DNA from 4 places in the Cupriavidus alkaliphilus genome. Region 2 is predicted to be linked to each of the others. Evidence: predicted binding sites of a transcription regulator. Region 2 holds the regulator's gene; each other region holds the start of a gene.
The links. Region 2 encodes FNR, which switches genes on or off when oxygen is low (the NO sensors DNR and NnrR bind a similar motif). Its sites were predicted from a motif close to TTGATNNNNATCAA; they were not measured.
Positions count from the first base shown of each region.

Region 1 (7,272 bases), on a different contig from region 2:
CATTTCCTGCGCGACCCGCAATTCCATGAGGACGCGTATCAGTATTGGGACGACGGGGTGCTGATCGTCACCGACGGGCGCATCGCCGCCGCCGGCGACTATGCCCAGCTGGCCGAGCGCATCCCGGCCGGCGCCGAGGTCATCGACCACCGCGGCAAGCTGATCGTGCCCGGCTTTATCGACACCCACGTGCACTTCCCGCAGACCGACATGATCGCGTCGCCGTCGCCGGGCCTGCTGCACTGGCTCGACACCTACACCTTCCCCGAAGAGCGCCGCTTCGCCGATCCCGACTACGCGCGTGGCGTGGCCGGCTTCTTCACCGAGGAACTGCTGCGCAACGGCACCACCAGCGCGGTGGTCTGGAGCACGGTGCACAAGGCCTCGGCCGACGCCCTCTTCGCCGAGAGCGAGGCGCGCAACCTGCGCATGGTCACCGGCAAGGTGATGATGGACCGCAACTGCCCCGAATTCCTGCGCGACACCGCCGAAAGCGGCGCCCGGGATTCCGCCGACCTGCTGTCGCGCTGGCATAACAAGGGACGGCTGTCGTACGCGATCACGCCGCGCTTCGCGCCGACCTCGACCGAGGCGCAGCTGGCCGCCTGCGGCGAACTGGCGCGCGCCTACCCCGACGCCTTTATCCAGACCCATGTGGCGGAGAACCGCGACGAGGTCAAATGGGTGGCCGAGCTGTTCCCGGACGCGCGCAGCTACCTCGACGTCTACGACCGCTATGGCCTGCTGCGTCCCGGCGCGATGTACGGCCACGCCATCTACCTGGACCAGGACGACCGCCGCCGGCTGGCCGACAGCGGCGCCGCGGTGGCGCACTGCCCGACTTCCAACCTGTTCCTCGGCAGCGGCTTCTATGACTTCCACCAGTCCGATGCCAACCGCCTGAACGTGACGCTGGCCACCGACGTGGGCGGCGGCACCTCGTTCTCGATGTTCCGCACCATGAACGCCGCGCACAAGGTGGCGCGCATGGGCGGCTACTACCTGACCGCGCTGCGCATGTTCTACCTGGCCACCCGCGCCGCGGCGGAGGCGCTGGGCTGGACCGGCCGCGTCGGCAGTTTCAGCGAGGGCTGCGAGGCCGACTTCATCGTGCTCGACCCCAAGGCGACGCCGCTGATCGCACGCCGCAGCAACCGCTCGGAAACGCTCGAGGAAGAGCTGTTCGCCTTTGCCATGCTGGGCGACGACCGCGTGATCGACAGCGTCTATGTGATGGGCGAGCCGGCCAGCGTCCCGGCAGCCTGATCCGCCACACTTCCGCATCCGTGGCCCGCCGCACCCGCGGCGGGCGCGCCCTTACCGCTTCCGCCGTCCCACCGGCTTGACGACCGTCAAGACTGCCTTCGACAAAGCCTTCTAACCTTGCGGTTCCGCCGCGGCCACTCTGCCTTGCCGCGCACCGATATCCATCGACCGCAATCAGAAGGTTCTGCATGACCGCATATCAATCCGTTGACCCCGCCCCCGGGCACGCCCCGGCGCATGCCGGCGCGCGCGCCCATGCCCCGCACCAGGCGCCGCTTCCTGAACCGATCGCGCCGGACGCGCCGCTGCCGTCGCGCAAGATCATCCGCGGCTGGCTGATCCCGCTGGGCCAGCGCAGCACGCCGCGCGCGCTGATGCTGTTTGCCTTTGATTACCTGCTGTTCGGCGCCGTGCTGGCCGGCGTGGTGCTGGCGCCGCACTGGGCCGCCAAGCTGGCGCTGGGGGTGCTGGCGGGGCTGGTGATCGCGCGCCTGTTTATCATCGGCCACGATGCCTGCCACCAGAGCCTGACCCCGCGCCGCGGCCTGAACAAGTGGCTGGGCCGGCTGACCTTCCTGCCTTCGCTGACGCCGTACAGCCTGTGGGAAGTCGGCCATAACGTGGTCCATCACGGCTACACCAACCTGAAGGGCTTCGACTTCGTCTGGGCGCCCTATTCGCTAGAGGAATTCAACGCGCTGCCGCGCTGGCGCCGCGTGATGGAACGCATCTACCGCACCGGCTTCGGCCCGGGGCTGTATTACCTGGTCGAGATCTGGTGGTGCAAGCTGTTCTTCCCCAGCAAGCGCCAGATGGCCACGCGCCGCCCGATCTTCACCGGCGACTGCGTGCTGGTGGCGGCGTTCGGGCTGGCCTGGATCGGCGCGCTGGCGGCGCTGGCGCTGGCCACGCAGCAGTCCGTCTGGATGCTGATCGGCGCCGGCTTCGTGCTGCCCTTCCTGGTGTGGAACATCACCGTCGGCTTCGTGCTGTACGTGCACCATACCCACACCAGCGTCGCCTGGTACGACACCAAGACGATGTGGGCCAGGGCCCAGCCGTTCGTCTCGACCACCGTGCACCTGCGCTTCCGCCACGGCATCGGCGCAGCGCTGCACCACATCATGGAACACACCGCGCACCACGTCGACATGAGCGTGCCGCTGTACCGCCTCAAGCGCGCGCAGGCGCTGCTGGAACACGCGCTGCCGGGCCGCATCATCATCGAAAACTTTTCGTGGCGCTGGTATTTCGACACCGCGCGCCGCTGCAAGCTCTATGACTTCAAGGCGCTGTGCTGGACCGATTTCCGCGGCCGCCAGACCAGCGACAACGCACCGGTGCCGGCCTGAGCGCCGCCCGCCATGCGGCGACGGGTGGACGAGCCCCCGCCGCCGCGGTTATAATCGCCGCTTCCATTGGGGAGTAGCCGCCCTGCTCTCACCGCGCCGCGCAATGCGGACTTCGGCAGACAGGGGCGTACGTCAACAGACTTGACCGCTTGCGGTTATGGCGTGCGCAGCTCCGGACCCGCCTGGCCAGATCGGCCCAGGCAGCGTCCATGCCTGGCGAGACCGATGACCATCCCTTTCTGGCCGGGCCGGGAAAGGGTTGCGTCATTGGCATCTCGCGATGCATTGCGGCCCGGTTACCCCACAAGATCAATATGGAAGCCTTCCTCGTCTCCACAGGCATCGTCGCCCTAGCAGAAATGGGCGACAAGACGCAATTGCTGTCGCTGGTACTGGCCGCGCGCTATCGCAAGCCGGTGCCCATCATCCTCGGCATCCTGATCGCCACGCTGTTCAATCATGGCTTTGCCGGCGCGCTCGGCGGCTGGATCACGCACGTCGTCGGCGAAAGCCTGTTGCGCTGGATCCTCGGCCTGGGCTTTATCGCGATGGCCGCGTGGATGCTGATCCCCGACAAGCTCGACGACGCCGAGCAGGCCAAGCCCGTCAAGGGCTTCATCGGCATCCTCGGCACCACCCTCGTCGCCTTCTTCTTTGCCGAGATGGGCGACAAGACCCAGATCGCCACGGTGGCGCTGGCGGCGCGCTTCAGCGACGCCGTGCTGGCGGTGGTCATGGGCACGACCTTCGGCATGATGATCGCCAATGCACCAGCTGTCTTGCTGGGCGACAGGTTTGCCAACAAGATGCCGATCGGGCTGGTGCATAAGATTGCGGCGGGGATTTTTTTGGTGTTGGGGGTGTTGGTGTTGGTGAAGGTTGGGGGGTGATTTGGTTGGTGGGCGCGGTTGGTTGGTGACATGCTGTCGGGGCATTGAAGGGGCTGGGGTCTGTTGGTGACATGCTGTCGGGACATTGAAGGTGCTGGGCGCCGCTGGTGACATGCTGTCGGCTGTTGAACCGCCTGGTTCCGCCCTCCTGGGCGGGTCACTTTTTGGCCAAGCGCCAAAAAGTAACCAAAAAACGCGTCGCCTGAGCGGCTGGCTAAGGCGGCGTTGGTGGTTCCAACGGTGGTGGCTTGCGGTCAGGCGGTTGGTGGTTCGACCCTGCTGGCGCTACCTGGATGTGCCTGGCGTTCAAGGTCGGATGGACGAACCCGACTTTAGGTCGGTGGCAGCCTGCTAACCGCGTTATTGGTGGGACGCCTACGGCTGCGCTGCGCGCGCTCCCGATCTCAGGTCTACTGCTCTGGCACGGAGTGCGTCGCTGCGCTCGCACGCGCTGTTGCGGCGCGTACGCGCCCCTCCGGAGGGCCCCTGCGCGGAAGCGACGCGAATCGTGCGCACGCACCGAAAGCGCCAAGCGAGCGCAGCGAAGCGTTCTGTGCCAGAGCCCTTGGCCTGCGATACTGCCGGCGCGCAGCGCAGCCGTAGGCGTTCCTACGACAAGGCCAGCAGCAGGGGCCACGCCGCGCTCTGGGCTCGTTCAACCCACACTTCAACGCCCCTGCCACGGTAGTGCACCACCGCGGCAGGCAGTCCCGCTATGTGAGGAAGCAAAGCCCCGTACGAAAACTCCAACGCACACTACGATAAGACATGCCGCCCGCAGGGCAGTAAACGCGCTTTTTGGTTACTTTTTGGCGCTGGGCCAAAAAGTGACCCGCCCAGGAGGGCGGAACCACACGGTTCAACAGCCCACAGCATGTCACCAACAGCGACCACCCAAACAAAAACAAGAAACACCAATAAAAAAAACGGGACCCGTAGGCCCCGTCCAAACCCTCGCCGGTCCGGTACTGCGGGTTGCCAACTGCTCAACCCTCCGGACCGTCGATCACCGATGCTCGGATTTCCCGGGCCGGCTCTGCTAGAGCCGGCCTCAATGCATTGCAGCTCAGCACACGTTAATTCGTAGTCTTGGCACCGCCTTCGAACCACTGCCCCAGCAGCGCGCGCTCGTCGTCGGTGATCTGCGTCACGTTGCCCAGCGGCATCGCCTTCTGCTGCACCGCCTGCTGGTAGATCAGCTGAGCGTGGGCCTTGATGTCCTCGGGCGTCTCGAGCTTGATGCCCTTGGCCGCGGTCGGCATCATCTTCGGCTGCTCGGCGTGGCACTGCACGCAGCGTGCGTTCATCACTTCCTGCACCTTGGCGAAGCTGACGGTCGCGGCTGCCTCGCCATCGACCTTGGCCACGGCCGGGCGCGGCTGCGGCGCGATCATCACGGCGACAACACCCAGCGCGGCGACGCCGGCGGCAGGCCACAGCACATTGATCTTGCCCTTGTGCTTCAGGATGAAGAACTGGCGGATCAGCACGCCCGACAGCATGATCAGGATCAGCACCACCCAGTTGTACTTGTGGGCGTAGGTCATGCTGTAGTGGTTCGACAGCATCGCGAACAGCACCGGCAGCGTGAAGTAGGTGTTGTGCACGCTGCGCTGCTTGCCGCGCTTGCCGTGGATCGGGTCCACCGGCTGGCCGGCCTTCAGTGCCGCGACCACCTTGCGCTGGCCCGGGATGATCCATGCCAGCACGTTCGCGCTCATGATCGTCGCGACCATCGCGCCGGTCAGCAGGAACGCCGCGCGGCCGGAGAAAATGTGGCACGCAACGTAGGCCGCCGCGGCGATGTAGATCGCCACCAGGATGCCGACCAGGCGGTCATTCTTGTTGAACAGGCGGCAGATGCTGTCATAGACGATCCAGCCGATCAGCAGGTACGACACCGCGAAGCCGACCGCCGCGCCAGGCGACATGTCGAACACGTTCTTGTCGATCAGGAACGTGCTGGCGTTGAACAGGTACAGCACCACCAGCAGCGCAAAGCCGCTCATCCAGGTCGAATACGACTCCCAGTAGAACCAGTGCAGGTTCTCCGGCAGCGACTTGGGCGCGGTCAGGTACTTCTGCGGGTTGTAGAAGCCGCCGCCGTGCACGGCCCACAGTTCGCCGTCGACACCCTTCTCCTTCAGGTCCGGCGCGGTGGGCTTGGTCAGGCTGTTGTCCAGCCACACGAAATAGAACGAAGAGCCGATCCATGCGATCGCGGTGATGACGTGCACCCACCGCAGCAGCATATTGGCCCAGTCGAGGATATAGCCTTCCATGTCTTGTCTCCTGTTTCCCTATGCCACCGCTTCAGCTGCCGCGGTAGGTCGAGTACGACCAGGGCGAAACCAGGAGGGGCACGTGATAGTGCGCGTTGACGTCGGCAATGCCGAAGCGCAGCGGCACCACGTCCAGGAAGGCCGGCTCGGGCAGCTTCACGCCCTGGGCGCGGAAATAGTCGCCGGCGGCGAATTCCAGCTCGTACACGCCAGCGGCGAGGTCGGCACCCTCCAGCAGCGGCTGGTCGCAGCGGCCGTCGTGGTTGGTGACCACGGTCTTGAGGGTTTCGCGACGATTGTCGACAATTTTATGGAGAGTAATCGACATGCCCTGCCCGGGCGTGCCCGCAGCGGTGTCGAGAACATGGGTGGTCAAGCGTCCCATCGTATTTGTCCTTTTGCGATTGGGTTGTGAGGGGCGCCGCTGCCTTCACTAGCACCATGTGTGGGAATGGTGCCCGCTCGGTACGTCTGGTAACGCATCCCGGCGCTGGGTTGGTGCGTGGCGACAATGCGCCTGCACTTCCCCGTTGGCAATTCAGGGATTTCCCTGAGTTGTCGAAAACCTGAGTTGGTTTTGTTGACAATATTGAGGCCGTAACCAAATAATTGTCAACAATTTTTGGATCACCGTACCCTGATAAACAGGATTCACGGTGCCCCGCCTGACCTGCTGGTGCCACGATGTCCAAGAGCCTGAAGCTGATTGCCGCCAACGCCGAATCCAAGGCCGGATCCGAGCTCGGCGAACCGACCGAGATCCCGGGCAAGCCCGCCAAGCCCGCGCGCAAGGGCTCGGTCGAGGAGCGCATGTACCACGAGATCTACGACGCGATCATGGAGCACCGGCTGCCGCCGCGCACCAAGCTCACCGAGCATTCGCTTTGCGAGATCTATGCCACCGCGCGCCACACCGTGCGCAAGGTGCTGTCGCACCTGGCGGCGGACGGTATGGTCGACCTCGAGCCCAACCGCGGCGCCTTTATCGCCAGCCCGTCGACCGACGAGGCGCACGACATGTTCGAGCTGCGCCAGATGCTGGAGCGCGCGGTGCTGGAAAAGCTGGCCGGCATGCCCGACGTCAAGGCCGTGATCGCCCCGCTGCGCCAGATGGTCGCCAATGAGCGCCAGGCCTTCCTGACGCACGACCGTCCCAAGTGGATCCGCCTGTCCGCCGAATTCCACACCGCGCTGGCGGAACTGTCGGGCAATGCGCTGCTGGTCAACATGATGCGCCGCCTGGTGTCGCGCACCACGCTGATGATCGCCAGCGTGGAAGCGCCGGGCAACAACGCCTGCTCGTTCGACGAGCACGAAGAAATCCTCGACGCCCTGGAACAGGGCAATGCCGCACTGGCCCAGTCGCGCATGGCGCACCACCTTGGCGCCTGCGCCGACCGCGTGCAGCCGGACGAACCGGGCAGCTTCGATCTTCGCAGCGTACTAGGCCGCTCCACCTAGCACGGTGTTCCCGTCACGCCC
Region 1 covers NZ_JACHWE010000003.1:1,974-9,245, reverse strand. Annotated here, with positions in the region: gene guaD (guanine deaminase) at 1-1,266, shown strand, start outside; gene FHX60_RS11470 (fatty acid desaturase) at 1,455-2,618, shown strand; yybP-ykoY riboswitch at 2,675-2,905, shown strand; gene FHX60_RS11465 (TMEM165/GDT1 family protein) at 2,933-3,508, shown strand; gene FHX60_RS11460 (urate hydroxylase PuuD) at 4,585-5,790, opposite strand; gene uraH (hydroxyisourate hydrolase) at 5,822-6,175, opposite strand; gene FHX60_RS11450 (GntR family transcriptional regulator) at 6,475-7,251, shown strand.
Region 1: FHX60_RS11470 (fatty acid desaturase) is a predicted target of FNR. The motif match lies at 1,343-1,356, and genes of this name have one in related genera.

Region 2 (7,272 bases):
GGCACGGAAGATACCGGCCATGTCTGGGACGGCGACCTGCGTGAACTGAATAACCCGCTGCCGCGCTGGTGGATGTGGATGTTCCTGCTGGCCTGCATTTTCGGCCTTGCTTACCTCGTGCTGTATCCGGGCCTGGGCTCGTACGCCGGCGTGCTGAAGTTCTCCACGCAGGGCGAACTGGCCGCGCATCGCGCGGCGCAGGAGCGCATGCAGAACGAGATCTACGGCAAGTACCTGAAGATGGACGTCAAGCAGGTAGCGGCGGACCCGCAGGCGCGCGAGATCGGCCAGCGCCTGTTCCTGAACTACTGCGCGCAGTGCCATGGCTCGGACGCGCGTGGCAGCCGGGGCTTCCCCAACCTGACCGATAACGACTGGCTGTACGGCGGCGAGCCCGAGACCATCAGCCAGACCATCGCCAAGGGCCGCAACGGCGTGATGCCGCCGTTTGGCGCTGCCATCGATGCCAAGCAGGCGGGCGACGTGGCGCAGTACGTGCGTTCGCTGTCCGGGCTGTCGTCGGATCCGATCCGTGTATCGCGCGGCGAAGGCGCGTTCAAGACCACCTGCGTGGCATGCCACGGCGCCGGCGGCAAGGGCAACCAGGCCCTCGGTGCGCCGAACCTGTCGGACAACGTCTGGCTCTATGGCAGCTCGGAAGCCAGCATCGTCGAGGCCATCCTGAAGGGCCACAACAACCATATGCCGGCACACGAGGAAATCCTGACGCCCGAACGCATCCGCATGCTGACGGCCTATGTGTGGGGGTTGTCCAATACGGGAGGCGGAGCCGGGCAATGATCGACGACTCATGTGAGCGAGCGCTCGAGGCTCGCGGGAGAACTCGCCCATGAATGCGCCCGGGACCGAAGAAGTGGCCCGGGCGGCCGACCTGCAACGGTCGGCCGCTGCGCCGGGCGAGACCTCGGAGGAAACCCTTTACGAGGTCCGCCGCAAAATCTATCCGCGCTCGGTGAAGGGCGCGTTCTCCAGCTGGCGGGTCTGGCTGGTGATCCTGACCCAACTGATCTACTACGGCACGCCCTGGCTCCAATGGAATGGACGCCAGGCCGTGCTGTTTGACCTTGGCGAGCGCAAGTTCTATATCTTCGGGCTGGTGCTGTGGCCGCAGGACGTCATCTACCTGGCGGTGCTGCTGGTCATCTCTGCACTGGCGCTGTTCCTGTTCACGGCGATCGCGGGGCGGCTGTTCTGCGGCTACGCGTGCCCGCAAACGGTCTACACCGAGATCTTCATGTGGATCGAGCGGCGGGTCGAAGGCGACCGCATCGCCCGCATCCGCCTCGACGGGGATCCGTGGAGCCTGCGCAAATTCCGCATCAAGGCAACCAAGCATTTCCTGTGGGTGCTGATCGCACTGTGGACCGGCTTCACGTTCATCGGCTACTTTGCGCCGATCCGCGAGCTGGGTGGCGAGGTGCTGGCGTTGTCGCTGGGCCCCTGGCAGGCGTTCTGGATGCTGTTCTATGCGTTCGCCACGTGGGGCAACGCAGGCTTCATGCGCGAGCAGGTGTGCAAGTACATGTGCCCCTATGCGCGTTTCCAGAGCGTGATGGTGGACCGCGACACCTATGTCGTGACCTATGACGTCGGCCGCGGCGAGCCGCGCGGCAGCCGCTCGCGCAAGACCGACCATCACCAGGCGGGGCTTGGCGATTGCGTCAACTGCAGCATCTGCGTGCAGGTGTGCCCGACCGGCATCGACATCCGCGATGGCCTGCAGTACGAGTGCATCGGCTGCGGCGCCTGCATCGACGCCTGCAACCAGGTCATGGACAAGATGGACTACCCGCGCGGGCTGATCCGGTACACCTCGGAAAACGCGATGCGCAAGGGCCTGTCCGCTGTGGCCTCGCGCAAGCGCCTGCTGCGTCCGCGCGTCATCATCTACTCGGTGATCTGGGTGGCGCTGCTGGCAGGGTTCATGGCGTCGATCATGCTGCGCACGCCGCTGAAGGTCGATATCATCCGCGACCGCGGTGCGTTGGGCCGCGAGGTGGAAGGGCGCTGGATCGAAAACGTCTATCGGCTGCAGCTGATCAACACCACCGAAGCGCCGATGCAGATCCGCGTGCGTGCCGACAGCGATGAACTGAAGGGCCTGACGGTCGAATACGACAAGCAGGCCGAATCGCTGGCGCCAACTTCCAACCGGCTGCTGCCGATCCGCATCCGCGTGCCGATCGAGGCCGCCAGCCAGGGCACGCACAAGATCAACGTAACGGTAACGAGCGAAGGCACGGAGCAGGGGCATGCCGAAATCCGGCAATCCACCAGTTTTATCGTGCCGCGCGATTTGTGAAGCTAGGCGACTACTGGCGTAGTCGCCAGGACGAAGGGGGCAAGATGAGTCAGCAAGGCAATCCGTGGTGGAAGGAACCGTGGCCATGGCTGCTGATGGCCGGTCCGCTGGTGGCCATGGTGGCGTGCGGCGTGACGATCTGGCTGGCGTCGGCGCACCCCGACATGCCGGTCCAGGGTGCGACGCGGCATGGCCTGGTGGTCGAGAAGGTGGAAGCGGTGGCGCCCAAGTCCGCGGCAGCGAGGCAGCCATGAGGTTGCGCTGGCTGATGTGGGTGCTGTGGCCGGGCTTTCTGATGGCGGGCCTGGCGACGGCGACGGTTTTTTCCGTCGTCGATCCGGGCGACCTGAAATTCTTCGGCCATCCGATCGAATCGTCGCGCGAGTCGGTCTATACCGTCGGCTTCCTGCTGGCGTGGGTGTTTTGTGCGTTGTCCAGCGGGCTGACGCTGTACACCATGCCGACGCGGCTGGCGGATACGGACGAACTGGAATAGGGAAGGACCGCCGCGTTGCCGGCGCCGCAGGCGGCGCGGCAACGCCGCGGCGGTTCAGCAGGAACGGCTGTAGAGTTGCTTGATGCCGTCGATGTCGATCAGCTTGACATGGCGCTGGCGAATCTGGATCAGCCCGGCCTCGGCAAAGCGCGAGAACAGGCGGCTGACGGTCTCGAGCTTCAGACCCAGGTAGCTGCCGATCTCTTCGCGGCTCATGCGCATCACGAACTCGGACGCCGAATAACCGCGTGCCGACAGCCGCTCCGACAGATTGATCAGGAAGGCGGCCAGGCGTTCTTCGGCGCGCATCGAGCCGAGGGTAACCAGCATCAACTGGTCGTGGGTGATTTCCTTGCCCATCAGACGCAGGAACTGCTGTTGCAGCGAAGGCAGGTCGGCCGACAGCGTCTGCAGATCGTTCATGCGGACCACGCATACCTCGGTGTCTTCGAGCGCGGTCGCATCGGACGCATGCTGCATTTCGCCCAGGCCGTCGAGGCCGACGATTTCACCAGGCAGGTGGAACCCGGTAATCTGCGAGCGACCGTCTTCGGTGGTGACATGTGTCTTCAGCGTACCGAAGCGGATAGCGTATACCGCGGTGAGCGGGTCACCCATGCGGTAGAGGGTTTCCCCCTTGTGCACGCGGATGCGTTCCTGCACCAGCGTGTCGATCTTGGCAAGGTCTTGCTGCGACATGCCAACCGGAAGGCACAGCTGTCCCATCGCACAGGTGGAGCAGCGGGGCGACATCTCGGTAATGGGGATGGAAGTGAGCAATTGGAACCTGCTAGAAATGGCAGCGGGGCACGATACGAGCATTTTACCGTGCGATGTGATCCGGCAGGGAGACAGAATTGACATTTGGTGTATTGATCAGCGTTTTCCTGCTCGCTCTGCTGGGCGGGGTGCACTGCGCCGCCATGTGCGGCGGAGTGGCACTGGCCGTAGAGCAGCGGCGCGGCGTGGGGGCACCGGTCAGCCTGGTGCGCAGCCGGACTGCCTGGCTTGGCGAGTTATTGGTGATGCACTTTGGCAGGATCAGCACCTATATGCTGCTCGGTGCCGCGCTGGGCGCCGCCGGCGCCACGGCCTGGAAACAGGACTATCTGCCGGTGCAACGCTGGTTGTTCGGCGCAGGCAGCCTGATGCTGCTGTGGTCGGGATGGCGCTTGATGCGTGGCAGTACCTTTACCGTGGACTGGCTGGAGCGGCTGGCGGCGCGTGCCGGCACGGCGGTGGCCAGCCGGGCCGGCGGCCTTGCTGGCGCGTTGCCGGCTTTCCTGCGGGCGCGCGGCGGGCTGGCCGGGCGTTATGGCGTGGGCCTGGCCTGGGGGCTGGTACCGTGCGGCATGGTCTACGGTGCGCTGACGCTGGCGCTGCTGGCAGGGAATGCCGGCTCGGGCGCGCTGGTGATGGGTGTGTTCGGACTTGGCACGCTGCCGAACCTGCTGGTGCTGTCCGGGCTGTCCGGCTACCTCAGGTTGTGGTCGCGGCGGCCGGGCGTACGCCTGGGCGCGGGCCTCGCCGTGATGGCGTTCGGCGGACTTGGCATTACGCGTGCGGTGCTGCTGCCACATTCGCTGGCAGAACAGGGCTTTTGTCTGGTGTTTTGATGCCGCACGCGGCATTCTGCGGCGCCGGCACCCCGCGCAAGCAGGATGATGGTTGCAGCCGGAGGCGGGAATGCCATACAATCGCCAGCATTGCGGTATCGCGCGGAGTCAGACAGGCTGCGGTAAGCAGCGGCGAACAGCGCCTGGCGGTCTTCCTATCCGAAGGCGCGCTCGGGACGCGGGAAGCGGAAGGCTTTCGATGAGCGCCAGTCCCCGCGGTCCATCCGGTTCAAAAGATCTGGTTCAAAAGTCCGGTTGGCGCTGCGGCGTGGTAGATGCCGGCCTTGCTCCCGATACCCGTATTTTCTTGCGTCCGAGGCGTTCAGTTCGCCGATTGCGATGTCCGTTTGTGCGGACGAGCGACGCAAGAGGTTCGCTGGCCGGTCCATGATGGCATGCGGACGATCTCCTGCCGGAAGCCCCGGCAACTCGATGCAAAGAAAGGGAAGTGCACGGCCTGGGTACGGCAGGTATCCGGCTCGCTGCGCGATGAGATGGCGGTGGCTTTGGCACCGCTGTATCCAAAATCTCCGGTGCCCCGGATACGTCCGGGAGCAGGTGCAAAGACAGGCTGCACACCATCAACATGAATACCCAAGAGGCGAAGATCGTCCTCGAGACGGCGCTGATCTGCGCGCAGGAACCGTTGCGCGTCAACGATCTGCGCCGCCTGTTCGACGATGACGTCGGCGCAGACACCATCCGCGTGCTGCTGGATGAGCTGCGCCAGGACTGGCGCCCGCGCGGCGTGGAGCTGGTGGCGCTGGCAAGCGGCTGGCGGTTCCAGAGCCGGCCCGAAATGCGGGAATACCTCGACCGCCTGAATCCGGAAAAACCGCCAAAATACTCACGCGCGGTGATGGAAACCCTGGCGATCATCGCCTACCGCCAGCCGGTGACCCGCGGCGATATCGAGGAAATCCGCGGTGTGACGGTGAGCACGGAAGTGATCAAGAAGCTAGAGGACCGCAGCTGGATCGAGGTCATCGGCCATCGCGACGTGCCGGGCCGCCCGGCGCTGTATGCCACCACCAAGGCCTTTCTGGACGACCTCGGGCTGCGCACGCTGGACGAGCTGCCGCCGCTGGAAGACGCCCAGGCGCAGGCGCAGGCCGCCTTGCTGGAGCAGCAGGCGATCAATTTCGAAGACCTGGCGGCGAACAAGCCTGCGAGCGCCGACGAGGAAGCCTTTGCCGAACCGGTCACGCCGGCCGACACATCGCCAGCGGCCGAACCTGCGCCCGTAGGCGAAGACGGCGCCGATGGCGTTGATGCGCAGCCGGCCGCCGAGACGGTGGTTGAGGCGGGGGCGGGCGATGCCACCGAACCGGCTGCACCCCCTCCGGACGGGGCGCGCGAGCTGCTGCCTGACGACGGCACCCCGCCGCACCCGAGCGAGCACGACGAGCGCGTGCCGAACTGAACAACATGCAACATCCGATAGTGAATATCTTGTCTGATTCCGTTGAGCAAGACGCCCGCCATGCGGGCGCATCCGCCGACACCGGCGCCGCAGAACCCGGAACGGGCAGCGACGCCGCGCCCCGCCGCAAGGGGCTGCGCCGCGGTCTGAGGAACCTGGTGGCTTCGCGCCGGCAGGCGGCGCAGGACCGCGGCGAGGGCGCCGAAGGCACCGGCGCGGCCGGCCAGGGCGATGCCGGCGAGGCGGGTGCCGCCGCCAGCGCGGGCGCCGCCGGTGCCGGGCGCGGCGGCCAGCGCGGCCGCGGCAAGCGCAAGACGGGCCAGGGCGAAGGCGGGCAGGGCAGCCAGGGAGGCAGCAAGGCAGACAAGATCGACCGTGCAGCCCGCGCCGAAGGTGCCGACAAGCCGGAGCAGCCGGCCCGCAAGCGCAAGCAGGGCCAGCGCGGCGGCAAGCCCGCCACGTCCGGCGAGAACCAGGGCACCGGTGCGCGCCAGCAGGGCCGGCGCAAGGATGGCGGCAAGCCGCAGGCCGCGCGCAAGAGCCAGGGCCAGGGCGGTGCCGAGAAGGCCGCGGCGAGCAGCGAAGACCTGTTCCGCTTCGTCATCTCCGAGCAGTACGACAGTGAAGACACCGTCATCCCGCGCACCAAGGCCAAGCCGGTGCGCGAGCTGACCGCCGACGACGACGCGCCCAAGCTGCACAAGGTGCTGGCCGACGGCGGCCTGGGCTCGCGCCGCGAGATGGAAGAGCTGATCCTGCAGGGACGCGTCTCGGTCAACGGGCTGCCCGCCCATATCGGCCAGCGCATCCTGCCGGCCGATCAGGTCCGCGTGAACGGCAAGCTGATCCACCGCAAGGTGTCGACCAAGCCGCCGCGCGTGCTGCTGTATCACAAGCCTGCCGGCGAGATTGTCAGCCAGTCCGATCCGGAAGGCCGTCCGACCGTGTTTGACAACCTGCCGCGCATCAAGACCGGCAAGTGGGTCGCGGTGGGCCGCCTGGATTTCAACACCGAAGGCCTGCTGATCTTCACCACCTCGGGCGACATTGCCAACCGGTTCATGCATCCGCGCTACGGCGTCGAGCGCGAATACGCGGTGCGTACGCTGGGCGAGCTGGCCGAAGCCGACCGCCAGCGCCTGCTGCACGGCATCAAGCTGGATGACGGCGAAGCCAACTTCCTGCGCATTGCCGACGGTGGCGGCGAAGGCGTCAACCACTGGTACCACGTGGCCCTGACCGAAGGCCGCAACCGCGAAGTGCGCCGCATGTTCGAGGCGGTCGGCCTGACCGTGTCGCGCCTGATTCGCACCCGCTACGGCCAGTTCCTGCTGCCGCGCGGCCTCAAGCGCGGCCGCTGGCAGGAAGTGGAGCCGAATGACGTCAAGGCGCTGATGACCAGCGTCGGCCTGAA
Region 2 covers NZ_JACHWE010000001.1:1,054,017-1,061,288, forward strand. Annotated here, with positions in the region: gene ccoP (cytochrome-c oxidase, cbb3-type subunit III) at 1-801, shown strand, start outside; gene ccoG (cytochrome c oxidase accessory protein CcoG) at 851-2,323, shown strand; gene FHX60_RS05000 (FixH family protein) at 2,368-2,577, shown strand; gene FHX60_RS05005 (hypothetical protein) at 2,574-2,819, shown strand; gene fnr (fumarate/nitrate reduction transcriptional regulator Fnr) at 2,874-3,599, opposite strand; gene FHX60_RS05015 (sulfite exporter TauE/SafE family protein) at 3,677-4,435, shown strand; gene scpB (SMC-Scp complex subunit ScpB) at 5,022-5,858, shown strand; gene rluB (23S rRNA pseudouridine(2605) synthase RluB) at 5,864-7,272, shown strand, end outside.

Region 3 (7,272 bases), on a different contig from region 2:
CCGCTTGTGTGCTTCTCTCAGGCGCGGAAAAGGAGAGCAAACCGTCTGTATCTTCAAAAGCAGAACGCCCTCCGTGCGGAGGGCGTCTGGCCAGCTGCGGGATGCCGGCGCTTACTTGACCGTACCGTAGAAGACCAGCTTCAGCGGCGTATTGTCGGCGACCGCGGTGCAGGTCGCGGTGATGGTGAAGTCGCCGGGCCCGGTGCCGCTGGCGCGTACCTGGTTGGGCAGCATCACCATGCTCGGGCTCAGCGACACCGGCCCGGTGCTGGACCATGCCCAGTCCTTGCACGCGGTGAACTGCGCATCCTCGCCCAGGTGCTTCATGCGTGCGGTGACCTCGATCGGCATCGGCGCCAGCAGCAGCAGCGTGATCGGATCCTGGTTATCGCCCACCAGTGCCCACAGCGGGTTCTCCGTCACCGTCAGGGTGGCGCTGCGACGCTCGCCGAGCTTGCTGCTGACCGCGCTCACCGTCAGGCTGCCCTGCACCGGACCGGTGTCGCCGGCCAGGCTGGTGCGCACCGTGGCGTCATGCGTACCTGCGGCTTCGGTTGCCGACAGCGTCGCCGAGGTCGCCGTGTAGCTCCAGGTGCCGTCGAAATCCGCGGTCACGTCCTGGCCGTCGTGGCGCAGCACGCGCGCGGTGAAGGTGTCGGGACGATTGCTGAACACCTGCAGCGCATTGACCTCGCGTCCGCCCTTGGTGGTCACCACGCGATAGGCCGCGGCGCCGTTCTTCTGCACCGTCACCGCGATCACGCCGGCGAGGGCATGTCCGTCAGGCGCGGTCACCGACACCGTGACACTGGCCATGGCCGCGGTCGTCGGCGAGCCGTTGCTGGCCTTCAGCGTGGCGCTGTTCTGGCTGGCCGCGACCTGGACCGCGGCGCCGCTGCTGGACCAGGCCCAGTTGGAGACGCTGGCCGACACATCGCTGCCGTTGCTGTCGAGCAGCGTCACCTTGACCGGCAGCTCCTGGCCGTCGCTCATCGACAGGCTGGTGGCGGGCATCGACAGCGTGTAGCTCAGCGCCGACGCCGGCACCACGGTGATGGTGGCCGCTTGCGCGGGCAGCTGCACGGTGGTGTTGTCGGTGCCCCGGACCGTGGCCACCACCTGCACGGTGGTGGTGCCCGGCGCCACGCCCCGGACCACGGCACTGCCCGGCGTGGCGGCGCCCGGCGTCACGGTGGCGACGGCGCTGTCGGTGCTGGTCCAGTCGAAGGTGGTGTTGCCCGATACGTCGACGCCGTTGCTGTCCACGGCCAGCGCGCTGATGGTCAGCGTGCGGCCGACGCCGACCTCGCCCGAGGTCACGCTCATCTTCGCGGTATAGGTCAGCTGCGTGGAGGTGCCGCCCGATGCCGGCGCGGCGGGCGCGCTGCTGCCACCGCCGCCGCCGCATGCCGCCAGCAACAAGGCCGCGGCCGAACCCGCCAGCCAGGATGCCCACGTTCTCAGTCTCATGATGTTCCCCCCGTGTCGTGTTTTTCCCGCGCTAACAGCCTAGGCACAAAGTAGCCCGCGCAATACCAGCCAGAGGACTGAGGTGCAGCGCACAGAACATCGCCGCGAGTCATCCATTCAGCGCAGTACATCGCCATTCGGCCGAGGAAAAACAGGGGTCTCCCAACACTTGCCGCAGCCGGCCCCCAACCGTTTGGCGCAGCCCGTTTCCACGATCCCCTGATCGGGCCACGACAGACTGCTGCGCACGACGGCACGCGCGCCGTGCTTGACCAGGCCGGGACTTGTCGACTAACCTTGCCCGTTCCCAAGGACCTGCGCTGCATGCGCATCCACGCGGAGCGGCCGCGGCCCCTCCCATTCCTGCCACGATGAACCGTTACACCAGCACTCCCCGCCAGGCTGCCGATGCGTCCCGCATCGCTGCCCGCGCACGCGTGCTGGCTGCCCTGGCATCGGGCCGCGCCCTGCGCGCTTCCTCGCTACTGCTAAGCCTACCGATCGGTTGCCGGGCCTAGGGCCCCGTGGCAGTTCGGCAGCCTTGCGCCACCCTTTTCCCGTTTTTCCATTTTTCATCTTCCCTTGCGAGGAAGGAGAACCCGCATGCTGTTCAATCCCGCCACCAAGTACCGCCCCGCCGCCACCGTCGACCTTCCTGACCGCACCTGGCCCGGCCGCACCATCACGCGCGCGCCGCGCTGGATGAGCACCGACCTGCGCGACGGCAACCAGGCGCTGATCGAGCCGATGAATCTCGCGCGCAAGCTGCGCTTCTTCGAACAGCTGGTGAAGATCGGCCTGAAGGAAATCGAAGTGGCGTTCCCCGCCGCGTCGCAGACCGACTTCGACTTCGTGCGCATGCTGATCGAAGAACGGCGCATCCCCGACGACGTCACCATCGTCGTGCTGACGCAGTCGCGCGAAGACCTGATCCGCCGCACCGTCGAATCCGTGCGCGGCGCGGCACGCGCCATCGTGCACCTGTACAACCCGATCGCACCGGCCTGGCGGCGCATCGTCTTCAATGCCTCGCGCGACGAGATCAAGGAAGTCGCGGTAGCGGGCACGCGCCTGATCAAGGCGCTCACCGATGCCATGCCCGAGACCGCGTGGACCTACGAGTATTCGCCCGAGACCTTCAGCCTGGCCGAGCTCGATTTCTCGCTGGAAGTCAGCGACGCGGTGTCGGCCGCGTGGCAGGCCGGACCGGGGCGCCCGATGATCCTGAACCTGCCGACCACGGTGGAATGCAGCACGCCCAACGTGTTCGCCGACCAGATCGAATGGATGCACCGCCGCCTTGCGCGGCGCGAGCACATCGCGCTGTCGGTACACCCGCACAACGACCGCGGCACCGCGGTGGCGGCGGCGGAGCTGGCTTTGATGGCGGGCGCCGACCGCGTCGAGGGCTGCCTGTTCGGCAACGGCGAGCGCACCGGCAACGTCGACCTGGTGACGCTGGCGCTGAACCTCTATACGCAGGGCGTGGCGCCGCAACTGGACTTCTCCGACATCGATGCGGTGCGCCAGTGCGTGGAGCACTGCAACCAGCTGCCGGTGCACCCGCGCCATCCGTATGTGGGCGACCTGGTGTTCACCGCGTTCTCGGGCTCGCACCAGGATGCGATCCGCAAGGGCTTCGCGCAGCAGCAGCCGGACGCGATCTGGGAAGTGCCCTACCTGCCGATCGACCCGGCCGACCTGGGCCGCAGCTACGACGCGGTGATCCGCGTCAACAGCCAGTCGGGCAAGGGCGGCATGGCGTACCTGCTGGAACAGGTGCATGGCCTCTACCTGCCGCGCCGCCTGCAGATCGAGTTCAGCCGCGCGGTGCAGGCCATGACCGACGACACCGGGCTGGAAGCGAGCGCCGACGACCTTTACGGCCTGTTCCAGCGCGAGTACCTGGCGCGCGAGGCGCCGCTGCGCTACGTCTCGCACCAGCTGGCAACGGACAGTACCGGCGCCACCGTGATTACGGTGCAGATGGAGCGCGACGGCGAGCCCTGCAGCGTGCGCGGCAGCGGCAACGGCCCCATCGACGCCTTCATCGATGCGCTGGAGCTGCCGGTACGCGTGATGGACTACCACGAGCATGCGATGAACGCCGGCGCCGATGCGCGCGCAGCTTGCTACGTCGAAGTCCGCTTGGGCGATTCGCCGACCGGGTTCGGTGCGGGCATCGACGCCAACCTCGTCACGGCTTCGTTGCGGGCGGTGCTGTCGGGCGTGAACCGGCACCTGCAGGCGGGCTTTGCTGCCGGCGCCCACGCCACGGCCAGCGCCGCCGTGGCCTGATGCCTGACGTGTAGCGTTTCGCAAGAAAACCGGTGTGCCCCGCCCCCACGGGGCACACCCGGAAAGACGCCCTTGCGGACGCCCACGACATGCCTGGTGCGGATCCGCACACGCGTGGCGCGTGCTGGGATCTTTCGCACAGCGTAAGCGGCAGCATCGGGCCGCGCTACGAATCATTTCGCATGTGGTTAGAAGCGATGTCCGAGGACGCGGCGGTCGTGCCAGCGTTGTAGCGCGATCGCGACGCCGCGCGCACCATTTGGTTCCGCTTGTTTTGTGTCAAGGCTCCCGCCGGCCCGCTCGGCCACACTGGGCGCGGCTTCGATAACAAACCAAGCAGACCTCATGAAAACACTGTCTCTTCGCACCGCCACCTGTTCGGCCATCGCCGCCTGCGCCATGCTTGGCGCCTTCGCCACGCCCGCGGCCGCCGCGGACGACGCCCAGGGCAACTGGATGGTGCGGCTGCGCGGCACCTACCTCGACATGGCCCACAGCTCGGATCCTGTCGGCGGCGTCGGCCGGTCGGACCGCATCACGGTCAACAACAAGTGGATCCCCGAACTCGACGTCACCTACTTCTTCACGCCGAACTTTGCCGCCGAACTGGTGCTGACGGTGCCGCAGAAGCAGAACGTCTACCTCGACGGCAACAAGATCGGCACCTTCAAGCACCTGCCGCCGACGCTGCTGATGCAGTACCACCTCATTCCCAACGGCACCTTCCGCCCGTATATCGGCGCAGGCCTGAACTTCACGCGCATCTGGGGCGAGAACCTCGCCAACGGCTCGCTGCAGCTCGATAGCTGGAGCGTGGGCCCGGCGCTGCAGATCGGCATGGACTACAAGCTGACCAGGAACTGGTTCCTGAACGCCGACATCAAGAAGATCTGGCTGGCGAGCGACGTGAAGGCGGGCGACGTCAAGGTGTCCAAGGTTAGCCTGCATCCGTGGCTGTTCAGCTTCGGGGTGGGGTATCGCTTCTGATCCCGCCACGCAATGCGAAAGGCCGGCGCCCATCGGGCGCCGGCCTTTCGCATTCCAGGGGGCCAGCAGACCGCTACCGGAACGCCGGCTCGTCAAAGCTGCGCAGCTTGCGCGAATGCAGCTGTTCGACGCCGTTCTCGCGCAGGATGCGGATCGCTTCCAGACCGATCGTCATATGCTGGCTGACGCGCTGGCGATAGAACGCGTTGGCCATGCCGCGCAGCTTGAGCTCGCCATGCAGCGGCTTGTCCGAGACGCACAGCAGGGTGCCATACGGCACGCGCAGGCGGAAGCCGTTGGCGGCCACCGCCGCGCTCTCCATGTCGATGGCGATCGCGCGCGACTGGTTGAAGCGCGCGTACAGCGACTTGGACTTCAGTTCCCAGTTGCGATCGTCTGTCGATACCACCGTGCCGGTGCGCATGCGCGTCTTCATCTCGTTGCCGGACAGCCCGGTCACGCGCGCCACGGCTTCCTGCAGCGCCACCTGGATCTCGGCGATGGGCGGCACCGGCACCCACGGCGGCAGGTCGTGGTCGAGCACGTGGTCGTCGCGCACATAGGCGTGCGCCAGCACGTAGTCGCCGAGCTGCTGCGAGCGGCGCAGGCCGCCGCAGTGGCCCACCATCAGCCAGCAGTGCGGCCGCAGCACGGCGAGGTGGTCGGTCATGGTCTTGGCGTTGGACGGCCCCACGCCGATATTGACCAGCGTCACGCCCAGCTTGTCGCCGCGCACCAGGTGGTAGGCCGGCATCTGCGGCAGCACGCGTGGGCGCGTGGCGTCGTCGGGTTCGGGCGCGCCCAGGTCCTGCACCACGTCGCCGGGCTCGACGAAGCGGGTGTAGCCGCCGCCGTCGCCGTCGCCCATCAGCGCGCGCCCCAGCGCGACGAATTCGTCGACATAGCGCTGGTAGTTGGTGAACAGCACAAAGCGCTGGAAGTGCTGCGGCGCCGTGCCGGTGTAGTGGTAGAGCCGCTGCAGCGCCAGGTCCACGCGCTCGGCGGGAAACAGCGACAGCGGCCAGGCTTCGCCCGGCACCGGCTCATAGGTGCCGTTGGCAATGCCGTCGTCGATGCGGTTCAGCTCCGGCAGCACGAACGAGGCTTCCAGCTCGCGCGCCTGGGTGTAGCTGATGTCGGTGGTCGAGGCCTCGATCACGAACGGCAGCGGGATCGGGCGCCGGCTCAGACCCACCACCACCGGCACGCGGTGATAGCGCATCAGCCGCTCGATCTGGTCGCGGTAGTAATCGGCCAGCAGGTCGGGGCGCGTCACGGTGGTGCCATAGACGCCGGGATACGCCACCGTGCCCCAGGACGGCCGGCTGTCGGTGACCATGGTCTCGATGTTGACCGAGATGCCCAGGTACGGATAGCACGCGTGCGCGGCCGAGGGCAGCGGCTTGCCGCCGGCGAAGGCATCGAAGCGCGCGCGCACGGCGCCGACCGATGCATCGTAGATCTCGCGGATGCGGGCAACCGCCGCATCCGCGTCGCTGAACTCGGCGAGCTGGTCGGCCGGATGCGCGGAGGAGAAAACGGGGGCGTTCATGGAGGCGATGATACCGCGCCGGCGCGTTGCCGTGAGCGACTCTCCGGTGCGCCAGGCGCCAAATTGACGCGCCCGCGCACGCTCGCTACACTCCGCCAATTGCGCAGCACGGCTTGCCGTGCCGTTCTCGACTCGCGGCGCCCCTGGTGGCAAGGGGCGGCGAGGGGCCGTACATGCTTTGCTGGGAGAGCCGCCAATGGAAATCCGTAACCTGTTGCCCGACGACCTCGAGGCAGCCAGACAACTACTGATCGCCAATGGCTGGGCTCACCGGGTCGGCGGGCCCGAGAAATTCGCGCGGCTGGTGGCCAATTCGCAGCGCGTGGCCGTGGCGGTTGAAAAAGGCGAGGTGATCGGCTTCGCCCGCGCGCTGTGCGACGACGTCTGCGATGGCTTCCTGTCGATGGTGGTGGTCGCGCCCGGGCACCGCCGGCACGGCATCGGCCGCGCCCTGGTGCGGCATATCGTCGGCAGCGACCCCGATATCAGCTGGATGCTGCGCGCGGCGCGCTCGTCCGAAGCGGCCTTCTTCGGCCAGCTCGGCTTTACGCCCTCGATGGTCGCGATGGAGCGGCGCCGGCCCTGAGCCGCCCGCTTTGATCCCAAGCGTCAGCGTTCCCCCATCTTCCGCCGGAATTCCTCGGCCGTACCCACCTGCCGGAACAGCGGCCCGCCCGGCGCAAAGCGATCGGCACTGGCCAGCGGCCCCACTACCACCGGTTCGAATCCCGCATCGCGCACCAGTTGCGCGGCCACCTGCAGCGCGGCCGGGTCATCGCCCGCGATCGGCACCGCCACCAGCCCGCCGGGCCGGTGATGCTCGCTGGCAAACTGCGCCGCCCCCATGAAGTTGAAGGCACGCACCACGCGCGCGCCGCGCAGGTAGCGCGCAGTGGTGAGGCCGATGCCATCGCGGCGCGCCTCGTCGGCGATGGGGCCGTCGCGGTGTGCATAGGCGTTGGTGG
Region 3 covers NZ_JACHWE010000008.1:83,658-90,929, forward strand. Annotated here, with positions in the region: gene FHX60_RS22895 (hypothetical protein) at 112-1,470, opposite strand; gene leuA (2-isopropylmalate synthase) at 2,074-3,768, shown strand; gene FHX60_RS22905 (OmpW/AlkL family protein) at 4,114-4,755, shown strand; gene FHX60_RS22910 (AMP nucleosidase) at 4,829-6,307, opposite strand; gene FHX60_RS22915 (GNAT family N-acetyltransferase) at 6,504-6,893, shown strand; gene FHX60_RS22920 (NADPH-dependent F420 reductase) at 6,917-7,272, opposite strand, start outside.
Region 3: FHX60_RS22905 (OmpW/AlkL family protein) is a predicted target of FNR. The motif match lies at 4,038-4,051, and genes of this name have one in related genera.

Region 4 (7,272 bases), on a different contig from region 2:
AACGGCGAGATCCAGCGGCTGGGCTCGGACCGCCCGCGCCGCGTCAATGTGCGCGTGATCGCCGCCACCAACCGCAACCTGCGCGAGCACGTGCGCGACGGCTCGTTCCGCGCCGACCTGTACCACCGCCTGTCGGTCTACCCGATCCCGATCCCGCCGCTGCGCGAGCGCGGCAACGACGTGCTGCTGCTGGCCGGGCGCTTCCTCGAGCTGAACCGTGCCCGCCTGGGCCTGCGCAGCCTGCGGCTGTCGGGCGGCGCGCAGGACGCGCTGCGCCACTACCGCTGGCCTGGCAACGTGCGCGAGCTGGAACACGTGATCAGCCGCGCCGCGCTGCGCGCGGTCAGCCGCGGCGCGGGCCGCAATGACATCGTGACGCTGGAGCCGGAGCTGCTCGACCTCGACGGCCTGGAGTTGCCGCCGGCCGCGCAGGCCGGCACCGGCGCGGCCAGCGCGCCCGCCACGCCGGCGCCGGCCGCGGGCATCACGCTGCGCGATGCCGTCGAGCACACCCAGCGCGCCTGCATCGAGCAGGCCCTGCGCGACCACGGCGGCAACTGGGCGCAGGCGGCGCGCCAGCTCGGCATCGACGCCAGCAACCTGCACAAGCTGGCCAGGCGGCTGGGATGCAAGTGAAGTGCACCGGAACGGGGTCCGGGTGCCGCGGCATGGCAAGTCGCGCCATTACCGCATAAGCTGATCCGGATGCCCACGCCGGGCGCCATCCTCGTGTGCAGCAACTGCCGCCCACTGCGCGCACGACCCGCCACTGGAGAATCCCCGTGATGATGACCGCAACGCAAATCTTCTGGCCGCCGGTGTTCTGGCCCTTTCCCGCCGTCTACGCCGGCGCGCCGCAGCTGGATCCGATGCAGGCCGACCTGGCCGGGATCTGGCACCGCATGGCCGAACTCAACCTGGACTTCACCCGCACCCTGTTCGAGAACATCCAGTTCGACGCCGTGGGCACGATGATGGAGCCTGATCCCGAAGCCCGCTACGCGCGCGAAATCGCCAGCGAGGTGCCGCTGCTCGGCGCTTCGCTGCATTACGCCTCGTCCATGCTGGAGCTGTATGCGCGCGCGCAGCAGAAATGGATCGACGGCTGGGGCCACCTGCTGACGCGCGGCATGGGGTTCGAGTGGCCGGGCCTGCAGCAGGACGTTGTCGACATCCCGTTCTGGCTGGTGCGGGAAACCCCCGGACGGGCCTGACCGGCTCCTGCCACGGTTGCGGCGCGGCTGACCCGGCGGCGGCCGCGCGGCCGCTGTTGCATCGGCGCACCCGCTGACAAGCCGGCGATGCCGCCCGGTATCATGCTGGCTGACGAGATCGCGGAGCGCACGCAACCGGCGTGCGCCTGGCCGGGCGGCGGCACCAATGCCCGGGTCTCGAAGACGCGCGCCGCCTTCAATGCCCTCATATTCGCTGGTTCTCCTGCTTACCGTCGCCGTGGTTGCCTGCATCGGCATGGCCATCGCCACCTGGCCGCGGCGCGACGATCCGACCGTGCAGGCCTTCCTGGTGCTGGCCGCCGGTGCGGCCACCTGGAGCGGCGGCCGCCTGCTCGAGATCAGCTCGACCGGCCTCGAGGGGCGCATCCTGTGGGCCAAGATCCAGTACCTTGGCATCGTCGCCGTGCCGATCGGCTGGCTGGTGGCGATGGTGCACCTGAGCCGCCCGCGCTACGTGGTGCCGTGGTCCCGGCTGTGGCTGCCGGTGCTGGCGGCGGTGGTCACGGTGGTGATGGTCTTTACCAACGAGCGCCACGGCCTGGTGTGGCCGCGCATCACGCTGATGCCGCCCGGCGTGCTGCCCGGCGCGGTGTTCGACCATGGCATCGGCTATGCCGTGGTGGCGGCGTGGTCGTACCTGCTGCTGGCGCTGAGCCTGTATTTCCTGGTCACGGCCGAGGTGCCCAACGGCACCTTGTCGCGCCGCGGGCGCGCGATCCTGGGCGCGGGCCTGGCCCTGCCGCTGGTGGCCAATGTCGCCTATCTCAACCGCTGGACCGGGCCGCTGGGCGGTGACCTGACCCCGGCGACGTTTTCGCTGATGGCGGCGCTGGTGTGGTTCTGCGGACTGCGCACGCATCTGGACGATATCGGCCACTACGCGCGGCTGCGCGTGTTCGATGCGCTCAGCGAGGGCTGCGTCATCGTCGACGGCCATGGCGCCATCGTCGAATTCAACCCCGCCGCGGCGAAGCTGTGGCCGGCGCTGCGTCGCGGCGACCCGCTGCCCGCAGGCTGGGACACAGCACTGCGGCGCTCTCCTGGCGAGCGCCCGGCCGACGGCGCGGCCGTTCCGTTCGTCCCGCCGGGCGCGCCGTTCGAGCTGACCGGCGAAGCCGTCGCGCGCCTGGACGGCAGGCAGATGGGCAGCCTGCTGTTCCTGCGCGACATCAGCCGCTTCCAGTCGCGCGAGCTGGCGCTGAGCGCGCGGCTGGGCCAGACCGAAGAGCAGCTGTGGCAGGTGCAGGCGGACCTGGACATCGACGCCCTGACCGGCATCCGTAACCGCCGCTACTTCCAGCGCGAATCGATCGCCGCCGTGACGCGCGCGTGCGAGCGCGGCCTGCCGCTCGGGCTGCTGATCCTGGACGTGGACCAGTTCAAGCAATACAACGACCTGCATGGCCACATGGCCGGCGACGATTGCCTGCGGCAGATCGCCGGCGCCCTCAGCGGCGTGCTGCACGGCGAGCAGTTCTGCGCGCGGCTGGGCGGCGAGGAGTTCGCCGCGGTGCTGCCCGGCGCGAGCCGTGACGAGACCCGCGAGATCGGGCGCCGCATGGTGTCCGCGGTGCGCGAGCTGGGCATCGCGCACCAGGGCACGCCGGTGCAGCCGGTGGTGACCATCAGCGTGGGCGCGGTCTGGGCCGTGCCCGAAGCGCCGCGGCTGGAGCCGCTGCTGCACCGCGCCGACAGCGCGATGTACCGCGCCAAGCGCGCCGGCCGCAACCGCTTCATGCTGGACGGCGACGCCTGAGCCGTGCTCAGGATGCGGCGCCGGCCCGTCCCACGGTGGCACCGTGCAGCGCCACCAGCCGTGCCGCGGCCTGGCTGACCCACGCGGGCCGTGGCGCGGCATCGAGCCAGTACTTGACCTCCAGCCCCAGCGCGGTATCGCCGCTGATGACCAGCCGGCGCTGGAAGAACAGCGTGTCGGTGTCGGCCTCGCCGCCCAGCAGGCGCAGGTAGTCCACCGCGCACGCACGCAGCGTCAGCGCAGGCTCGGCGTCGGTGCTGCCGGCGCGGAAGCGCCCGCCTTCGCAGCGGAACGGCACGGCCAGCTCCAGGTCCTGCACCGTCAGCAGGAAGTCATGCCCGTCCAGTGCCGCGGGCGGCTCCAGCCAGCCGGCGCGGCGCGCCAGCTCCAGCGCGGCGACCAGCGGCAGCGCCCGCGCGCGTGCCGGCAGGCGCCGGTGCACGCCGGTCATCAGCTTGCGCAGCGCGCTCATGCCGGGGCCTCCCAAGCGATGCCGGCCCGGCCGTGCCAGTAGCCATTGCATGGCTCGGCACCCGCCGGCGTGATGCCGCTGGCGGCGGGCGCGCGTTGTCCGGCGCGGATCGCCGCCAGCTGCTGCACCACCGCGAGCGTGCCCGACGAATGCGGGCTGACGCGCAGCATTCCCACCCCCATCCGGGCCATTTCCAGCGCCTCGGCGCACAGGTCCAGGCAGGTGGCGCTCTGCGTCTGCACCCCGTTCAGCGTGAAAAACGCTTGCCCTTCGCCGGTCGCGGCGACCAGGCCATCGGGATAGTCCATGCAGCGGAATTCGCAGCTGTCCTTGCGCAGGCGATGGTGGCGCGCGGTAAAGCAGCGCGCCGAGAATGCCAGCGGCAGGCGGCCCCAGACAAAGGCTTCCAGCTGCGTGCCGGCGGGCCGCGCCGCCGCCAGCGCGGCCAGCGTGGCGCCGTCCATCTCCACCGGCGCGACGCAGCCAACCGCGCCCAGTCCGGCGAGCCATGCCAGCGTATCGGCATGGTAGGCGTTCAAATGCGGGCCGCCGACGAAGGGCCGCCCGCCCATGCAACGCACCGCGCCGGGGTCGTTGGCCTCGACCAGGTAGTCGTCCTGCGCGCACACGCGCCGCATCCAGGCGATATCGGTATCGGACTCGACCAGCACCGGCGTGGACAGCACCACCTCCTTGCCGGCAGCGCGCAGCATCTGCGCAATCTCCAGCCATTGCGGATAGCGGATTTCATGGCGGCGCGTGCAGACGGTTTCGCCCAGGTAGACGCGGTCGACCGGCGCCTCGGCGACCGAAGCATAGAACTGCAGCACGGCCTCGCGCGGCCAGTAGTACAGCAGCGGACCGAGGGCGATGCCGAAGCCGGGCATCGCGGCGGCGCGCGGCATCGCGGCCGCGGCGGTGTAAGGCATGGAAAGCTCCATCGTGGCCGGCATGTCCCGCATGTCCGGATACAGGCAGGTGGATGTCATGGTGTCAGCGCCAGGGGCGGTCGTAGGCGCCCTGCGTGACCTGGTCGCCTTCGGCATGGCGCCCCAGCGTGCCCTGCCACTCCTGGCGCGGCACGAAGCGGGCCGGATCGGCGCAGGCGGCATCGATGGCCGCGCGCAGCACGCCGACCACATCGCCCACGTAGCGCGGGCTGCGCTGGCGCCCTTCGATCTTGATCGCGGCGATGCCCATGTCGATCAGCGCCGGCAGCAGCGACAGCGCATTCAGGCTGGTCGGCTCCTCCAGCACGTAGCCGCGCTCGCCCTCGACCTCGAAGCGGCCCTTGCACAGCGTCGGATAGCCGGCCGGCTCGCCGGGCGCATAGCTGTCGATCAGGATGCCCGACAGCCGCGCCTGCATGGTGCCGTCCTGCTCGGTCCAGCGCACCGCATGCGCGGGCGAGCACACCCCCTTGTTGTTGGGCGAATCGCCGGTGGCATACGACGACAGCAGGCAGCGCCCCTCGGCCATCACGCACAGGCTGCCGAAGCCGAACACCTCCAGCTCGACGCTGGTCTGGCGCGCCAGCTTGCCGATCTGCGCCAGCGACAGCACGCGCGGCAGCACCACGCGGCGGATATTGAAGCGTTCGCGCATCAGTTCGATGGCGTCGGCGTGCGTGGCCGAGCCCTGCACCGACAGGTGCAGTCTTAATCCGGGATGACGCGCGCAGGCATAGCCCATCAGGCCCGCGTCGGCCATGATCACGGCATCGGCGCCCAGGTCCGCGGCCGCATCGACGGCGCGGTGCCACTGCGCCACCGCGCCCATCTGGGCGAAGGTGTTGATCGCAAACAGCACCTCGGCGCCGCGCGCATGGGCTTCGGCCACGCCGGTGCGGATATCGGCCTCGGTGAAATTCAGTCCGCCGAAGTTGCGCGCGTTGGTGGCATCGCGCAGGCCCAGGTAGACCGCGTCGGCGCCGTGCTGCAAGGCCATGCGCAGCGCCGCCAGCGAGCCGGCAGGCGCGACCAGCTGCGGGCGGCGCGGCGCGCACGCGGCGGCCGACGGGGCGTCGGATCGGGCGGGGGTGGAACTGGTCATCGGTAATGGCGCCGGCAGCGGCGCGGGGGAAGGAAGACAGCGGCCGATGCTAGCCAAGCGCCAGCGCCCGGGGCTTGACCGTGCGCAAACCCACGCCAACGGCACCCCGGCCGCGCCGGGCTACGCCGGTCGGCGTAGGCCGATGGCAGGCCACCCGGCCAGGCTTGACCTGCGGCAAACGCGGGCCGGTGCCGCTATGCCACGCTTGCGCGTCATCCCTGCGCCGGCGCCGCCGTGCGGCCCGGCGTCCATCCTCTTCCGGAGACCCGTTTATGAATCACCCCTGGCTCAAGCTGGGCGGCCGTCGCCTGCTGCCGATCGTGCAGGGCGGCATGGGCATCGGCATCTCGGCCCACCGGCTGGCCGGCGCCGTCGCGCGCGAGAACGGCGTCGGCACCATCGCCAGCATCGACCTGCGCCACCACCACCCCGACCTGATGGCGCGCATCCGCGGCAGCCGCGACAAGCCCGCCATCGAAGCCGCCAACCTCGAGGCGCTGGACCGCGAAATCCGCGCCGCGCGCACCGCGTCCGAAGGCCGCGGCCTGATCGCCGTCAACGTGATGAAGGCCGTCGGCTCGCACGCGGCCCTGGTGCGGCAAGCCTGCGAAAGCGGCGCCGATGCCATTGTCATGGGCGCCGGCCTGCCGCTGGACCTGCCGGAGCTGACCGCCGGCCATCCCAAGGTGGCGCTGATCCCGATCCTGTCCGAGGCGCGCGGCATCGGCCTGGTGCTGCGCCGCTGGATGAAGAAGGGCCGGCTGCCCGACGCCATCGTGGTCGAACACCCGGCGCACGCCGGCGGCCACCTGGGTGCGGCAACCATCCAGGACCTGTCCGAGCCGCGCTTCTCGTTCTCGCGCGTGCTGAGCGAATGCCGCGAGCTGTTCGCGCAGCTGGGCCTGGCCTGGGACAGCATCCCGCTGATCCTGGCCGGCGGCGTCGACAGCCACGCCAAGGTGCGCCACTGGCTGGGCGAAGGGGCCGCCGCGGTGCAGCTGGGTACGGCCTTTGCCGTGACCGAGGAATGCGATGCGCACCCGGCCTTCAAGCAAGTGCTGGCCACCGCGCGGCCCGAAACCCTGCGTGAATTCACCAGCGTGGCCGGCCTGCCCGCGCGCGCGGTGCTGACGCCATGGCTGCAGCGCTACCTGTCGAGCGAAGCGCGCCTGCAGCGCCGCGCGCGCGTGCGCGAATGCCTGGAAGGATTCGATTGCCTGCAGGCCTGCGGGCTGCGCGACGGCATCGCGCGCATCGGCCAGTTCTGCATCGACCTGAAGCTGGCGCAGGCCGTGCGCGGCGACGTGGAACGCGGCCTGTTTTTCCGCGGCCGCGGCGCACTGCCGTTCGGCGAGGCCATCCGGCCGGTGGCGGAACTGATGCACTATCTGCTGACGGGGGAAAAGCCGGCGGGGCTGGCACCGGCGGCCGGCTGACCATCATTGCTTCGCGGTTTCAACTCCCGCTTGTGTACTCCCTCTCCCGCGGGCGGGAGAAGGGAGCAAACCCGCAGCAGGCAGACTTTGTCAGAAACCCGAGCGCGGCGGCAGTCCACCGCCCTTCCTCATCTGCCGCATGCACCGCAGCGCCGCCAGCAATTGCCATCCCAGCCACGCATTGGCCCCCGCCAGCAGCAGCCCGCCGACGCGGGCGAGCAGCGCCGGCGCCAGCGGCAGCGCCAGCAGCACCGCGTAGGCCGCCAGCAGCAGCCACGCCTGCCCGCGCTGACGGCCCGGGGCGATGATGACCTGCATCGC
Region 4 covers NZ_JACHWE010000006.1:119,166-126,437, reverse strand. Annotated here, with positions in the region: gene norR (nitric oxide reductase transcriptional regulator NorR) at 1-636, shown strand, start outside; gene FHX60_RS20730 (polyhydroxyalkanoate granule-associated phasin) at 786-1,214, shown strand; gene FHX60_RS20725 (histidine kinase N-terminal 7TM domain-containing protein) at 1,414-2,991, shown strand; gene ubiT (ubiquinone anaerobic biosynthesis accessory factor UbiT) at 2,999-3,463, opposite strand; gene FHX60_RS20715 (U32 family peptidase) at 3,460-4,392, opposite strand; gene ubiU (ubiquinone anaerobic biosynthesis protein UbiU) at 4,457-5,515, opposite strand; gene FHX60_RS20705 (NAD(P)H-dependent flavin oxidoreductase) at 5,788-6,951, shown strand; gene FHX60_RS20700 (hypothetical protein) at 7,042-7,272, opposite strand, start outside.
Region 4: ubiU (ubiquinone anaerobic biosynthesis protein UbiU) is a predicted target of FNR. The motif match lies at 5,680-5,693, and genes of this name have one in related genera.